4 regions of the Succinispira mobilis DSM 6222 genome follow, and region 4 is predicted to be linked to each of the others. Evidence: riboswitches for the same ligand, from Rfam matches in the RefSeq annotation. Region 4 holds a riboswitch; each other region holds the start of a gene.
The links. Region 4 has a riboswitch for cobalamin ahead of SUCMO_RS0105510 (adenosylcobinamide amidohydrolase). Riboswitches for the same ligand answer to the same signal wherever they lie in the genome.
Positions count from the first base shown of each region.

Region 1 (4,235 bases), 110 kb from region 4:
AAAATTTACGCCGAACAGATTTTTTTGCTGTTCGGCGTCTATAATTTGGAGATGATCTTTAATGTCTAAAGGCTTTGAACGTAACCAAGAGCACTTAGCGCAACTTAATGCATTGGGTAGAGAACTAACACGTAGAGCCAAATCCAAATGCGAATTTTGTAATAGCGCTGGTAAAAAACTGATTATTTATGAAGCAATTATAACTAAGCAAACTGTAAATATCGACCATTGCTTGTTTATCTGTGAAGATTGCCTAACCTTATTACAACACCCACCCAAACACAATCCGAGTCAACTACACTTTCTTAGCACTACAATTTGGAATGACACCCCGATAGTTAAAGCTTTGGCTATTGCACAAGTGCAAAAACTTGCTCCAGTTCTACCTTGGGCGCAAGAGCTTCTAGATTCAGTCTACCTTGAACCAGAAATTCAAGATTTAATTGCACAGTTAAAATAAAAACCACGTTTTCGGAGAACTTCTTTTAGATAGCTTCTCCTGAAAACGTGATTTTTGCTATTTTAACAATATTTCTAACATGGCTTCCGCAAAACTATTTTTAGGAACTGTGGCAAATTGACGGTTATTGCCTACTACTTCTTTACTAGCAATCAAATTATTTTGTCCAGCAAAAATCTCCGTTTTTTCCACCAGATACATTTTTTTCGCAACATCAAATTTTATCGTTAACTGACAATAGGTTATTATATCTTCACCTGCTAATTTACTTGCATATTGCTTATTTAAACGCTCTAGAACTTCTTTATTCGTAAACACCGTTTTAACTAATACGCTCACCAATTTATGCTCTTTAACGATACTGTCATTAGCATAAGTGTAAATTCCTATATCATTTTCTAAAATTGGCTGCCAACGTTCTTTTTCAATTTCTTCTAGAGTAGGTTTGGGTAAAATCGACATTTCCCAATCTAAGCCTTCGCCATTAACTACACCCGTAGCTGCAGATACTGTTTTACCTAAGCTTAATACTAACAATAATACGCCTAACAACAATATTTTCTTCATAATCAACACCCCTAATCTAATTAAATGTATCATTTTGCTGACTTGAATTTAGCTAAGATAAAATTCTCAAAAATAAAACTTTTATTTCTAGCTCCACTAAATCTTGTTGATAATAAAAACATCACCACCTTCCTCAATTTTTAGACAGAAAAAAACTCCCCTTGCTATAAAGGGGAGTTTTAGTTTTTATGTGCACTAAAAAACCCTCTTTTCCTGTCGCTCGCAAGTCAAGGTTTTAATAAACAGTTAGTTCTGACTCTGTTTTAAGTTTTTTCTGCTATTTAAACTTAAAACTTTACAGTGGCGGGACCGCATTGGCTTTGCACCAATTTTCTCTAGCTAAAATCTCTAGCTCCTGTTTATTTTTTTATTTAATTTTCATATAATACGCAAAATTATACCATAAGTTATTTTATCAAACAAGTGATTTTAATTTTAGAAGTATTAAAAAACAATTACAAAGCAGTACTCTACTCCCAATATTTTTTTATTACTGCTACTTGCCTTCATTTTTTTTTTATGCTATTATCTTACTTGTGTGAGGCTATCTTTTTAGAAGTTTACATACTAGCTAGTATTCTATTTGAAAATTTTAATACCGCTTGGATCAGACTAGACCGAGACGGCACAATAAAGCACACTTATCTTAGTGTTTCTTTTTCCTGTGATTATTCACGCCTCTCTTTCTAGAGAGGCGTTTTTTTATTTTTAATTTCTAAGGAGAAAATTTAATGAACCAAAAAATCGCAATAATCGGTTTTGGAAAACTAGGACAAACTCTAGCAAAGGCCTTAAAAAATACAACTTGGAATTTGGTTGGTGTTTTTGATAAAGAATGCGACAAAGGTAAAAATATCGTACAAGCGCTTCAACTAAGGTATTATGATAATCTAGAAACTTTATTATTCGAGGCAGATATTATCTTTTTAACAGTTCCTGATAACTTAATAACCACTCTAGCCCAAAAAATTGCTACATTAAATTATAACAACAAAAATCAATATTTTTTTCACTGTAGCGGTAGCCAAAATCTAGATGCCTTACAGCCTCTTCATACAAGTAATATTGGCTGCTTTCATCCTCTGCAGGCTTTTACTGAAAATACTACTAGCTTAGAAAATACTTATGTCGCTATTGATGGTGAACAAAGTAGCTTAAATATCGCAACCAAACTAGCTCACACCTTAAACGCTGTCCCTATACATGTACCGGCAAATGACAAACCTCTCTATCACGCAGCGGCTTGCATTTTATCAAACTACTTAGTTAGTTTAACTTGTATCGCTGAAGACATTTTTATGAAATGGTCTATTCCTCGCGAAGCTTTATTTGGACTGCTTCAAAGCACTGTCCACAATATTGAAAGAGCTAAAAACACAGCCTCAGCTTTAACTGGGCCTCTAAGTCGCGGTGATAGTAGTACTATTTCCCAACACCTAGAAGTTTTACCAGATAAATATCAACATCTGTATTGTTTACTCGGTTTAAAAACCTTAGATATAGCTAAGGCAAATGGTACAATTACTGACAATAACTACCTAGAGCTCAGAAATTTATTAAACAATAAAATTTAAGGAGATTATTAATGTCTAATTCAATTGTTACAACTAGCACAATAAAAAATTCTAAAGGAATAAAGCCCTTAACTATGATAACCGCCTATGATTATGCTTTTGCTAAAATTTTCGACCAAGCTGGCATCGATATGATTCTAGTCGGTGATTCACTAGGTAATGTTATCCTTGGCTATTCTTCCACTTTACCAGTTACAATGGAAGATATGATTCATCATACCAAGGCTGTTACTAGAGCTTGTAGTCGCACGTTGGTGGTTGCCGATATGCCGTTTATGAGTTATCAAGTGAGCACAGAACAAGCTCTAATAAACGCTGGACGGTTAGTCAAAGAAGCTGGCGCACACGCCGTTAAACTTGAAGGCGGTGCAGAAATCACGGCCACGATTGAAAAACTCGTTCAAAGTGGCATTCCCGTAATTGGACATTTAGGCTTAACTCCCCAATCTGTAAATCAATTAGGTGGCTTTAAAGTCCAAGGCAAAACCTTAAGCGCTGCGCAAAAAATACTTCAAGACGCACAGGCTTTAGCAACCGCAGGCGTATTTGCTCTAGTCTTAGAGTGTATTCCTCACCAATTAGCTCTAAAAATAACTGAAAGTGTTAACATCCCTACTATTGGCATTGGTGCTGGGAATAATTGTGATGGTCAAGTTTTAGTTTGTAATGACCTTCTAGGCTTAAATACTGAATTCACCCCTAAATTTGTAAAAAAATATCGAAATTTACAACAAGAAATTTTCACAGCTACTCAAGAATATATTAATGATGTTCAAACTAGAACTTTTCCTGCTACCGAACATACTTTTAGTATGCAAGATGAAGTTTTAGAAAAATTATATTAAAAGAGGTTTTTTATGAAAGTTTGCACAAAGATTAATGAAATACGAGCTATTTTAACCCAAGCTCGTACTAGTGGAAAAAGTATCGGCTTAGTGCCAACCATGGGTGCTCTCCATGCTGGACATGCCTCTTTAATTGCGGCTTCAAGCGCTAGAGACGACATAACTGTTGTGAGCATTTTTGTCAATCCTACTCAATTTGCGCCTAATGAAGATCTTGCTAAATATCCTCGAACCTTTGAGGCAGATAAACAACTGGCCTCAGCACATGGGGCGCAAATTATTTTTTATCCTGATGTTGCTGAGCTCTATCCTGACGGTGAGCCAACTTGGGTAGAAGTAACTGGTGATATCACTAAAGTTTTATGTGGAAAATCACGTCCTATCCATTTTCGCGGCGTCACTACTGTAGTTAGCAAACTTTTTAATATTATTAAACCTACTCGCGCTTATTTTGGACAAAAAGATGCACAGCAAGTTCAAGTTCTAAAAAAAATGGTGCGCGATCTAATGTTTGATTTAGAACTCATAGTTTTACCTATCATTCGTGAAAGCGATGGTTTAGCCCTAAGTTCTAGAAATATTTATTTATCAACTTCTGAAAGAGCTGCCGCCTTAGTTTTATCTACTAGCCTACAATTAGCTCAAAGCGCATTTTCTCAAGGTGAACGTAATCCAGAAAAAATCTTAACCCTTGTGTTGAATAACATCGCCACGGAAAAACTGGCCACAGTAGATTATGTGGAAATTTGGCAATTACCAGATTTAACCTGCTGCACAAATCCAATGCAA
Region 1 covers NZ_KB913028.1:1,035,398-1,039,632, reverse strand. Annotated here, with positions in the region: gene SUCMO_RS0104910 (hypothetical protein) at 62-460, shown strand; gene SUCMO_RS0104905 (hypothetical protein) at 518-1,027, opposite strand; cobalamin riboswitch at 1,255-1,402, opposite strand; gene SUCMO_RS0104900 (Rossmann-like and DUF2520 domain-containing protein) at 1,759-2,601, shown strand; gene panB (3-methyl-2-oxobutanoate hydroxymethyltransferase) at 2,613-3,446, shown strand; gene panC (pantoate--beta-alanine ligase) at 3,459-4,235, shown strand, end outside.
Region 1: another riboswitch for cobalamin. It lies ahead of SUCMO_RS0104905 (hypothetical protein); the one in region 4 lies ahead of SUCMO_RS0105510 (adenosylcobinamide amidohydrolase).

Region 2 (4,235 bases), 550 kb from region 4:
TTCCTATGCCAAAATCTCCATATTTACTTAATGTCTGCATATCTATTTCCCCGTCATAATGACCACTCAACAAGGCATTTATAGTCGAGACTTGGTACAAACTTTTTAGCTCTTTGGCCTCCGCCCAACTAAAATTTAAAAATACTAAACACATAACTATTATTAATTTAAAACATTTTTTTTGCAATACATTCACTTCCTTGTTATCATTTTTAGATATTTTCAATTTGCCAATCAATAGGCTCTAAACCATGCTTAGTTAAGAACTCGTTAGCCTTGCTAAAATGTTTACACCCAAAAAAACCTCGAAATGCTGATAGTGGACTTGGATGAGGCGCTTGCAAAATCAAATGTTTAGGATTATTTAACAATGAAATTTTTTGTTGGGCTGGTCTCCCCCATAAGAAAACAACTACAGGACGTTCTATTTTATTTACAGCCTTAATTACCGCATCAGTAAATAATTCCCACCCCAATCCTTGATGCGAGTTTGCTTGGTGCGCTCGTACTGTTAACACTGTATTTAACAATAAAACTCCTTGTTTTGCCCATTTTTCAAGATAACCATTATTGGGAACATAACAGCCTAAATCTGTTTGTAATTCTTTGTAAATATTCATCAAAGAAGGCGGAATTGTTTCTTTAGGTGCTACGGAAAAACTAAGCCCATGGGCTTGACCTGGATTATGATAAGGATCTTGCCCCACTAACAGAACTTTTACTTTCTCTAAAGGCGTAAAGTGAAAGGCGTTGAATATATCTTCAGCTATTGGATAAATAACTTTACTATTGTATTCTTTTATTAAAACCTGTCTTAAATTCAAATAATATTGCTTTTCAAATTCTTCGCCAATTACAGTTAACCAATCATTATTTATTTTCGCCATTCATACTGCTCCTTCCTAACCTACTATGCTAAATTTTACTATTGAAAATCATATTTTACAATAGCTTACTTTATCAAAGGTGTTCAAAAGTAAATTGGCAGTCACCCTAATTTTATGTTACAATAATTTTGTTTTGTTTTTTATAGGTAAACATTTTAATGAAAGGACTAATATATGAACCAAGGAAATTTCAGTGGCTTGATGCCTATTATCGTCTTTCTTTTGTTATTTATCGGTAGCGGGATTATTGCAAATAGTTTCTATGCACTACCGACAATTGTTGCTTTTTTAATTGCCTTAGTTATTGCATTTTTACAAAATCGCCGGCTTAACTTCAACCAAAAACTTGCAGTTGTTGCCAAAAGCATGGGCAATGAAAACATTATGATTATGTGTCTAATATTTATTTTAGCAGGAGCATTTTCTGGGGCTGTGCAAGCTGCTGGTGGTGTAGAAAGCACTGTAAACTTAGGATTATCAATTTTACCAGCCAAAATAGCCGTAGCGGGCTTGTTTGTTATTGCCTGTTTTATTTCTTTGGCAATGGGCACTTCTGTAGGAACCATAGTAGCTTTAACCCCTATTGCCGTAGGCATCAGCGAAAAAACCGGCTTTCTCGGTGCAATGTGCATTGGCGCAGTAGTTTGCGGTGCAATGTTTGGAGATAATTTATCAATGATTTCTGATACCACAATCGCTGCCACTCGTACACAAGGCTGTGCCATGAAAGATAAATTCAAAGAAAATTTCTTTATTGTCCTGCCAGCTGCAATTATAACTATCGCTTTATTTCTTTTTTTAGCTTGGAATGCTAATTATCGCATTAGTGAAAACTTAAACTATGATTTACTGAAAATCTTGCCTTACTTAGTAGTTCTAGTTGGTGCACTATCCGGATTAAATGTTTTTTTAATTTTAATCGCAGGCACAATTTTATCTATTATAATAGGTGTGTTTACTAATTCGATTGCTGCAAGTAATATTTTTTCCGTTATCGCGAGCGGCAAAGACGGTACTGGTGGAATTATGAGTATGTATGATATAACCGTTATTTCAATTGTTGTCGCTGGAATCATTGGTTTAGTTAAAGAAAATGGTGGGATTGATTATTTACTTACGACCATAAAAAACCGTGTTCGCAGCAAAAAAGGTGCTGAACTAGGTATCGCTGCGCTTAGCTCCTTGGTAGATATTTCAACTGCCAATAACACTATTGCCATTGTTATGGCTGGTCCAATTGCAAAAGATATCGCTGATGAATATAAACTTTCTCCGAGCCGTACAGCGGCACTTTTAGATATTTTCACTTCTGTCTGGCAAGGGATTATTCCTTATGGAGCCCAACTATTGTATGCTAGTGCTGGCGCTACTGCTGTGGGCTTAACCCTTGCCCCCATTGAAATTCTGCCTTATTTATTCTATCCAATTTTAATGGGAATATTTGCTTTAATAAATATTATCAGCAAAAAAAACACCTAACAATTCATCATCACTGTCTCCATTTGACACTATATTTAAGCTAAATAAGTTACATCAGTAAAATAATTTTTATTATTTTGTTGCTTTTTTTACAAAAATATTTGTGTTTTTTACAAAAAGTAATTTCCAGCTTTACTATATATCTGGTATATGCTAAAATGTCCTTATCTTATTTAGTTTCTTAAAACATAATATTATAGTTAAAGGTGCCTAATTAGGCTTAAATCAAGGGAAGTTCGGTGTAAATCCGACACGGTCACGCCACTGTAAACACAATTTTGTGTAAGTCAGATCGCTGCCTTTAATTTTAGTGCTTTGCCTGCGAGTGACGGGAAAGCAGCTTGATTTATGATTGCTTTTACCTTGTAATTTAAAATCTCCTGCTGCTTACTATAGCAACAGGAGATTTTTATTTTTATATTTTCTAAGGAGGTTTATTTTGAAAAAAAAATTACTTTATAAAATTGGCCAAATATTATTGGTTTTGCTGGGAATTAGCTTTTTAACTTTTGCCTTAACTATGTTTTCACCTGGCGATCCTGTCAAACAAATGATCACCGGTGGCGAAGACTTATTCATCACTGAAGCAGAAGTGGAAGCTCTAAGACATGAACTCGGTTTAGACAAACCCTTTATTTTTCAGTATCTTGCCTGGTTAGAAAAAGCGGTGAGCGGCGATTTTGGTTATTCTTTTATGGCCAAATTACCAGTTACCACAATACTTTGGGAACGCTTACCAGCTACCTGCTTCTTGTCCTTAGCGTCTCTAGGCTTCATGCTAGTAGTCTCTGTCCCTCTAGGAGTTCTCGCGGCAGTAAAACGTAATGGCTTTTTTGATGCTGCAGTTCGTTTTCTAACTTTCTTCGGCATTTCTATTCCTGGATTTTGGTTAGGACTAATGTTACTTTGGTTATTTGGACTACATTTAGGGTGGCTACCTATTGTCGGCAGTCGCGTTGCCTTAGATACAATTATCTTACCGACCTTAACCTTAGGAATTGCGATGTCCTCTAAATATACCCGCCAAGTCAGAACGGCAATTTTAGAAGAACTTAATCAAGACTATGTTATCGGTGCCCGTGCCCGTGGTTTAAGCGAAAAACATATTTTATTTAAAGAAGTTCTGCCTAATGCCATGCTACCTTTAGTTACCCTTTTAGGTCTGTCTCTTGGCTCTTTATTAGGCGGAGCAGCCGTTATTGAAATAGTTTTTTCTTGGCCTGGCTTAGGTCGTTTAGCTGTGGAAGCAATAACCTACCGTGATTTTAATTTAGTTCAAGGTATCGTTCTCTGGATTGCTTTAATTTATATGTGTATTAATCTTCTAGTTGATTTTTCCTATAGTTATCTCGATCCTCGCTTAAAAAAAGGAGGTAACTAAAATGGATAAATTATTAATTGGTTTTAAAACTAATCGTCCTTTTGCAATTTATACAATTCTTACCGTTTTATTATTTACAACAGCCCTAGCAGCCCCCCTAATTGTTCCCTATAATCCAATTGATGCAACCTTGCAAAATGCATTTCAACCCCCTTCGGCAGAACATTTATTCGGAACGGACAAACTAGGACGTGATTGTTTTTCGCGTATTCTCTACGGAGCTAAATACTCCTTAACTGCTGTTTTAGCCTTAGTTACCAGTGTATTTATTATCGGCACTAGCTTAGGAGTTATTTCTGGCTATTTTGGTGGAAAAATTGATATTGTAATTATGCGAATTTCTGATATTATGATTTCTTTTCCAGGGATGATTTTAGCGATTGCTGTAGCTGGAATTATGGGCGGTAGTTTAACTAATGCAATTATCGCCTTAACTATCGTTAGCTGGACTAAATATGCTCGTTTAGCCCGTAGCTTAGTTTTAAAAA
Region 2 covers NZ_KB913028.1:1,693,582-1,697,816, forward strand. Annotated here, with positions in the region: gene budA (acetolactate decarboxylase) at 1-154, opposite strand, end outside; gene SUCMO_RS0107995 (uracil-DNA glycosylase) at 213-887, opposite strand; gene SUCMO_RS0108000 (Na+/H+ antiporter NhaC family protein) at 1,062-2,366, shown strand; adenosylcobalamin (AdoCbl) riboswitch at 2,579-2,709, shown strand; gene nikB (nickel ABC transporter permease) at 2,803-3,747, shown strand; gene nikC (nickel transporter permease) at 3,749-4,235, shown strand, end outside.
Region 2: another riboswitch for cobalamin. It lies ahead of nikB (nickel ABC transporter permease); the one in region 4 lies ahead of SUCMO_RS0105510 (adenosylcobinamide amidohydrolase).

Region 3 (4,235 bases), 400 kb from region 4:
AAATTGCAGGAGCTTTGAAAGCTGAAAAACTCTTATTGTTAACTGATACCAAAGGAATTTATTCGGATTTTGGTGACGAGGATAGTTTTATTACTACCTTATCCTTTGAAAGTGCACAAGAATTGATGAATGAAGGTAAAATTGATGGGGGAATGATACCTAAAGTTAAAGCATGTGTTACAGCTTTAGCTGCGGGGGCTAAAAAGACACATATTGTTGATGGGCGTCAACCACATACAATTTTATTGGAAATATTTACAGATTCAGGTGTGGGTACAGAGGTGATTAGATAATGAATTTAACCGTTCAGGAGAAAACAGAAAAATATTATATGCCCTCTTTTTCTAGAACAGATTTGGTTTTAGAAAGAGGAGAGGGCTGTTATGTTTATGACCAATCTGGTGAGGCGTATTTAGATGTCTTGGCCGGTATTGCTGTTAACGCTTTAGGTTATGCACATCCAGTGGTGATTAAAGCCATTACTGAACAGTCTCAAAAGTTGATGCATACTTCTAATTTATTTTATAGTAAAATTCAGGCGGATTTAGTAGAAAAATTAGCTAATGTTACGGGCTTTGATAAAGTGTTTTTATGTAATAGTGGGGCTGAGGCCAATGAGGGTGCAATAAAATTAGCGCGTAAATATGGTCATCAACTTAGTCCTCAAAAATATAAAATTATTACAGCGGTACATTCCTTTCACGGGAGAACTCTAACAACTTTAACGGCCACTGGACAAACTAAATATCAACAAGGATTTGAACCATTACCAGCTGGTTTTGCCTATGTTGAGTTTGGAGATATTAGTGCTTTAGAACAACTAATCGATTCTGAAGTATGTGCAGTGATGTTGGAAGTAATTCAAGGTGAAGGTGGCGTAAACGTTGCTACACAAGAATATCTTAAAAAAGTGCAAGAACTGTGTGCGCGCCATCAAGCTTTGCTTATTTTTGATGAGGTACAAACAGGGGTTTGTCGTACAGGCGAATGGTTTGCCTATCAAGGGGTTGGTGTGAAGCCCGACATTATGACTTTAGCTAAGGCCTTGGGAGCAGGGTTTCCGATTGGTGCTTTTGTAGCAGACGATAAAATTGCAAATGCTTTTAAAGCAGGAGATCATGGCTCGACCTTTGGGGGGAATCAATTGGCTTGTGCAGTCGCTTTGGCAGTTTTGAATTATATGCAGGTAGAGCAAATGCCGCAGCAAGTTCGGGAAAAAGGTCAGTACTTACAAGAAGCATTGACAAATTTACAAAGTAAATATCCAGCTTATATCAAAGATGTAAGGGGAAAAGGCTTATTAATTGGTTTGCAGCTAAACTTAGATGGAAAATTGTTTGTGAAAAAATGCTTGCAGAAGCATTTGATTATTAACAATACAGCCGACAATGTTATTAGAATTGCGCCGCCGCTTATAATCAGTAAAGCAGAGATAGACAAACTGGTGCAGATTATTAATGAAGTTTTGCAAGAAATGATTAAAGAAGCTTAAAAAGAAGGAGCTGCGCATTAGTGATGAAAAATTATCGCTAGCGTCAGCTCTTTTTACTCTTTGAAATTTTTAAATTTAGATATAAGAAGGTGCTGGCACACTAGTTTAATGCGCCAGCACCTTCTTTGTTTATGTTTTACATTTATATTAGTTTTTTAAAGCTTGTTTAGCATGAGCTACATAGATTTTTTGAATTTCAGAGTTGCGACCCAAGCCGCCTAAAACTACACTTACTTTATAACCATCGGCACTAAGAAGATTTTTCCAAGAATCATCTTCATCGCCAGCCATATCATTATTAGCGTGGTCACCAGCAACTACCATTAGTGGCATAAGGATTACTTCTTTGATTTTACGCTTGGCAATTGTTGCTTGCATATCTTCGAAATTAGGATGATCATCTTCTTCAACCACACCAATTACAGCGGGGATATTTAATTTATCAAAAGCAGCCTGTAATTTATCATATGCCACATTATGCATATGTGGTGAACCATGTCCCATAAACACAACGCTTTGATCTGAATTAAGGTTTTTAGGCATTTGAGTTGTTAAAGCTTTGGCTACGAGATTGAAGTCTTTATCTTCAGTTAGCAAAGGTTTGCCAATAACTAATTTTTGAAAAGTTTTGTTTGTTTGATATTCTTTAATTGCAGGTAAAATCTTGTTGTTATACTCTTCTGCTGGTGTAAGCAAAGTTGTTTGCACTAGTACATCTGTATAGCCTTGAGCGGCAAGTTTATCTAGTGCTGTTTTCAAGTCATCAATAACAATACCATCACGTTCTGCAATACGTTTTTTAACGATGTTAGAAGTAAATACGCGATAAAAATCGCGATCTGGGAAAGCTTTTTTTAGAGCATTTTCAATGCCTTCGATATCATTTTTTAAAGTGTCTGGAAATGTTGTACCAAAACTAGCTACAACTAAAGCTTTTTTAGTAGGTGCTGCTTGAGCACTGGCACTCATCGTGAAAGATAACATTAAACACACCGCCAATAATAATTTTATAAATTTTTGCATAATCCAAGAAACCTCTTTTCTTAATTTGTTAGTCTTAAAAAACAAAAAAATCCTGCCCAAAGGCAAGGATAGAAAAAACTAGCTTCTAACCCCCTCCCTATCCTTCGTAGGTAAATTTCGGTGATTGTACATAGGCAGTTCTCCTGACTTGGATTCATCGTACATTTGCGCCTTCCCAGTTTTACCAGTGGCATTGTGCAAAATACTCCTCCATACAGTGGCGGGACCGTATCAGCTTTTACTGATTTCTCTATTGAGCCCTTGCGGGCACCTATGTTTTTATTCATCTAGAACTGATTATAGCTAAAAATTTTTTTTGTGTCAAGTAAAGAGCCAATTAACCGGAAGGAAGAGTTGCTAAAAAAAAGTTTAAATGTTACAATTTTAACAAGAAAATGGCTGAATAAAGCTAAATTTAGCCTAAAGATAAGGAGATAAGATATGGGAACAGAGATTGTCATGGCTAAAGCAGGAACACTAGAGTCGGGAGATATTTCAATTGTTGTTACGCCCAACAATAGTGGTAATAATAATATCGATTTAGATAGTATTGTAATGCTACAATATGGAGAAACCATTACAAAGTTAATGCATAAAGTTTTAGCAGATTATCAGGTTTTGGGTTTAGATATTAAGGCTTTTGATCGAGGGGCAGTAGACTTTACGATTGAAGCACGGTTAGTTACTGCCTTATTGCGTAGCGGGGCAATTAAGGAGGCGAAAATCTAAAATGAGAATGAGACGAAGCTTATTGTTTATGCCAGGCAATAACCCAGCGATGCTTTTAGCGGGTAATTTATTTGAAGCTGATGGGGTTATCTTAGATTTAGAAGATGCCGTGGCACCAACGGAAAAGGATGCGGCAAGAATTTTAGTAGCACAGGCTTTGAAAACTATTGATTATGGAACTTGTGAAAAAGTTGTGCGGGTGAATCCGTTAGATACTTATGGTCTAGAAGATATTCCGTTTATTGCAAAGTGTGCTCCCGACACTTTGTTGATTCCTAAAGTAGAAAGTGGCGCAGATATAAAAAAAGTTACAGAACTTTTGGATGGACAAGGTGCGATAGCTAATAATATTAAGTTAATTGCTTTGTTAGAAACTCCGCGTGGGATAGCTAATGCTTATGAGATTGCAGGTGCAAGTTCTCGGTTAGTTGCTTTAGCCTTAGGGGCGGAGGATTATACAGCATTTTTAGGAGCAAAAAGAACTAAATCAGGGGAAGAGATTTTTGCAGCAAGGATGGCAATTGTTAATGCCGCAGCGGCATTTAGCTTGCAATCTATTGATACGCCTTTCACAGATGCGGCTGATGATGAGGGTCTAGTTGAAGATACTCGCTTAGCCAAAGCGCTAGGTTTTAAAGGCAAACTATCAATTAATCCCAGACAAATAGAAGGCATCCATGCAGTATTTAATCCTACACTGGAGGATATAAATTGGGCTAGAAAAGTTGTTAATGCTTTAGAACAGGCTAAAAACGCAGGTTTAGGTGTGGCTTCTTTGGGGGGCAAGATGATTGATGCACCAGTTGCAAATAGAGCCAATATCGTCTTGGATTTAGCGTTAAGAGCAGGTTTAATTAGCAAGGAGGATTTATAAAATGCGTGAGATAGATTTTCAAGGAGCGTTTTGTTTACAACCAGAGATGCGTAGATATGCACCGCTAGTTAAAAGAAATTTACCTAGTGACAATAAGCTATTGGCAAGTATTGAAGA
Region 3 covers NZ_KB913028.1:751,543-755,777, forward strand. Annotated here, with positions in the region: gene argB (acetylglutamate kinase) at 1-293, shown strand, start outside; gene SUCMO_RS0103550 (acetylornithine transaminase) at 293-1,492, shown strand; gene SUCMO_RS0103555 (sirohydrochlorin cobaltochelatase) at 1,640-2,515, opposite strand; cobalamin riboswitch at 2,632-2,805, opposite strand; gene SUCMO_RS0103565 (citrate lyase ACP) at 2,957-3,244, shown strand; gene SUCMO_RS0103570 (HpcH/HpaI aldolase/citrate lyase family protein) at 3,246-4,118, shown strand; gene citF (citrate lyase subunit alpha) at 4,120-4,235, shown strand, end outside.
Region 3: another riboswitch for cobalamin. It lies ahead of SUCMO_RS0103555 (sirohydrochlorin cobaltochelatase); the one in region 4 lies ahead of SUCMO_RS0105510 (adenosylcobinamide amidohydrolase).

Region 4 (4,235 bases):
TCTCCAATAGAGATATCTGGATAACAAGCTTTAGACAAACCCGCACCTTTACCTGGTAACCATTCTAAGGTACCATGCGTACCGACATGAATAACTGCATCAGCTTGCCAAATATCACGTAGCCAATGATAAAACCCAATATAATGATGTGTTGGTGCACAGTCAGGCGAATGAATTAATTTACCGGAATCTTCTTCAAACCCCCGCGGTGGCTGCACTGTTATAAAAACATTTCCATTAATAGTCCCAGGAATTAATAACTGCCCGTCATAATTAAAGACATCCCCAGGCGCTTCTTGCCAATCTAGAGTAAGTTGCGCCTTTGTTTTCTCATCAAGTTTTTTGAAAAAATCTAAATAGGCTGCAGTAGTTAGATGACCATATGCATCGGCAATTTGTCGCTCTGAAATATAGCGGCGATCATTAGTTGCATTAGCGGTTAGTATTTTCATAAATTCTTGACTATTTTCTGGAATCCAGTCCACTTCATACCCTTGTCTTGCCAACTCTTTTAATAGTAAACGCACACTTTCAGGCGAGTCTAAGCCAGCGGCACTGCCAATATTAGAATTTGAAGCTGGATAATTATGAAAAACAATAGCAACTTTTTTAGCACTATTCTTCTTATACTTCAAATTTGTCCATTTTTCAACTTTACGTGCTAATAACTCAATTCGCTCGGGTAAACATATATAACGGGAACGACCTTCGTCCGTTCTCTCATTAGTAGCCACTGGAATGGAGTGAATAACTCCGTCAAACTCTGGCAAGCTAATACTGATTGAGATTTCCATCGGCGTCATACCTTCACAACTTTTCTCCCAGTCAACCTTATTATTAGCCAACGTATAGGCTTGTAAAATCGGCACATTTAAATTTTCTAGAACAGCTAAGTCTAAAGCTCGTGTTGTTGTCAAGGAAAATTTTATACAATTTATAAGTACGTCAATAATCGGTTTTGTATCTTGATAAAAATATTTAGCAAAAGCCTCGCGCAAACCTTCTGAATCAATATCGGGGTTAGCTTGTCCATTACTGAAAACAGCAATTACATTTAAGTTTCGTGCTTCTAACGCTTTAATAATTTCCGTTTGATAAGATAAATCTCCTAAAATCCATTCATCCCGATAAAAGATTAAACCAATAGTAGCCCTATTGGGTCTGCAGTACTTTGCTTGATAGCTGGCTAAGTCTTCATAAATATTTTCGCTTGCATAGTGATAGATGCCATTCCAAGGCAAAAGTTTCGGTTCATAATAGAACTGTTTTTCGCCTAAGATTTCACTGGTTAACCATAACAAACAGTTTTCAAAATTATTTATGCCCCCATAATTAAAGTATTTATAAATTTTATTTTCCTGTTCCTTGCTAAGTCCCAAACTTAAATTATCTTGACCGGCATCAGCTACTAAAAAAAGATGCTTAATTTTCACTTGTTGCATAAAAGCTGACAAATTTCTTAAAAAGCTGCAATCTAAGCCAGTTCCCATCCATTTTATTAAAACTAAGTCTTGTTTTTCTATCAGCGCTAACCATTCTTTTCCCCAAGGAGTACTCTCACTAATTTGGCATTGGCTAAATTCTGTGGCAACTTTGTTTAAATCAAGCAAGGCTACTGCTTGTTGCCAAAACCAAATTTGCCGTTCTATATTAGTTAAAAATAAAATTTTCTTCATAATTTCTTACTCCCCTACTGTTCTACTGCTAATTTATCAATTAATAGTTGCAATAAAGCTGCTTCAATTTTAGTTAAAAAATCTTTTAAGTTACTAGCTTGCTCGAGCTTTAGTTCAATTTGAAATTCAGTCGCAATCTGCATTAATATTTTATTTAACCATAAATCACATTCTGTAGCGTTAAGCAAGCCCCAGTTAAATTGATCTAATAAGTGTGCTAATAAAGATATCGGTACAACGAGGCTCTCTTTTTTAGCATAAATTTCACAAATTTCTAGAAACTGCGGTTTGATAACAGGGGTGGCTACAATTTGCAAATATTGTTGCCACAAAGATTCGGTATTAATTTGGAAACGTTTTAAACGTTTGAAAACATCATGTTGATTTTTCGGATTTAAACCACTTTGCTTACTAAGAGCTTCTTTAACTGCTTGAATTACTGTTTTTCCAATTAGTTCTCCTAATTTAGAATGTTTGCCCGCACTTTCCATATACAAAGCGCTCATCGAATTGGCAACCACTATCGTTTGATCTGTACCTGAACCAGTGGCCAAACCATAAGAATAGTTGCTTCCTGCTAGCAATTCTTGAATTGCCGCAGTTTTAGCTTCGGTACATGTAACTAAAGCTCTGGCTATAGCGCCAGCTGGCATATCGGCATCAATTACCAACATAATATTTATTGTGCCCAATTTAGCAGGCTTTTCAGTTGGTTTATAAAAATCAGAGGGGTCACCTACCCGCCCACCATTTATCTCGATTCCGCCTGTTACTATCGCTGTAACCGTCAAATCCTCATATTTAAGCATGGAAATAGCCACATTATCCATGTTCGCAGCAGTGCCCATTCCGGATACCTTATTAGGATCCAAGCCAATTTTTTGGGCTATAAGCCGCATGTGTTCATCATAAGAGTCTGCTAACATTTTAAAACCAATTCCCGCACCAATTGTCCCATCATGATTAAAAACTGCAACTAATTCTTCACGATAGCCACCATTATAAAGGGAAGTACTTAGAACTTTACGTTTACCTGCAAAAAATAAGACTATGCTCTTTTCGTATCTATATGCAATATCACCTGTGCTTAGCTCTACTAATTTCAAAATATCCACCTCAAAATTTTAAAAATAAAAGTGTCTTCCTGCAAAGCAGAAAGACACTAATGTTATAAATTTATGCAAACATTAACTCTATCCTATCGCTCGTAGGTCAAAAGAGAATAAACTTAAAATGGTCTCTGGCTTCGATAATAATTATCTTACAGTGACGGGATCGCGATGGCTTTGCACCATACTTCTCCAAATTAAGCTTTATATGTTATTGTATTCTGACCTTAATTGTACTACGAAATTTTAGTGTTTGCAATGCCCAGTTCCTGTGCTAGCTAAAACATCTTGGAATATTTTATGTACTTCTTCAGAACTTTTACCACTTTCCATGGCTTTTTTGGCATGAATAACTGCTGAACGATATTTTTTGTGAGCCTCATCTGTAGGAATAGATTCAATGTTCATTGGATCAAAAGCCATAATTTTGTGGAATATTTCATGAATTTCTTCACTTGTTTTTCCAGCAGCTTTTGCCGCTTCAACATGTTTCATTGCACTAGCATAGCGGTGCTTAGCGTGTGGATTATCAGGCAGTTCATATTTGGGATGTCCAGTTTCTTTATTAGTATGCATATAATCACCTCATTATAAATTTTTAGGTTAACCCAGTTATCATTCTAGAGTATATACCGCATATAGAGTCAAGCCTTTATTTTAATCTAAATAATCAACTTGCAAAGCAATCTGAGCTACATATTCTTGCGGATTAGCTGTCGACCAATGATTTCTCAGTTGGCTAATATAGCCTTCTCCCACAATTTGCAATTTATTAAGTTCGATAAATTCTTTAAGCTTTTTTATTGCTTTACCATAATTTGCATGACAGCAATCCGGTGTAAATATCGTAGCATATAAACCCGCAGGCTTAATTGTAATGTTTTGGTACTCCGTGGGCTCACTAATTCGCGTAAAAATTTTATTTATATTTGTGTAACTATTATTAAGCAATTGTTCTTTTTCTAGAATATAACCCATTAAATATTCATTTAAAATTCTACTAGTTGCAAAGGGAAGATTGTGTTTAGCTACTAAACCTATTTTTTCTTTTAAAGACACAGTGTTTTTACGAAAATCGTCCACAATCAAATACTCTTTCGGCACATTTTCTAAAGTTATTTTATCTATTCTAATTTGTTTTACTTGTTCAAGACGACTTATTTTAGTCTGCAGATTTTTTTTATTTTTAAGTAAAATCTGAACTTCTTCTTCAAATTCACTTAATTTTTTTTTAAAAATTGCTTGTAGAGCATCAAGATCGCGATTTTTAACATAATCAGATATTTCTTGAAGTGGTAACCCCAATTTACGCAAAGTTATGATAACTTCAAAAATATAATATTTATGTAAAGAATAGTAACGATAGCCATTTTCTTCTACTAAATCAGGTTCGAAAATTTTATTGCGCTCATAATAAAATAAAGTTTGTTTAGACACGCCAAAAAGATTC
Region 4 covers NZ_KB913028.1:1,148,495-1,152,729, reverse strand. Annotated here, with positions in the region: gene cobN (cobaltochelatase subunit CobN) at 1-1,676, opposite strand, end outside; gene SUCMO_RS0105510 (adenosylcobinamide amidohydrolase) at 1,691-2,782, opposite strand; adenosylcobalamin (AdoCbl) riboswitch at 2,865-3,003, opposite strand; gene SUCMO_RS0105505 (hypothetical protein) at 3,032-3,361, opposite strand; gene SUCMO_RS0105500 (MerR family transcriptional regulator) at 3,443-4,235, opposite strand, start outside.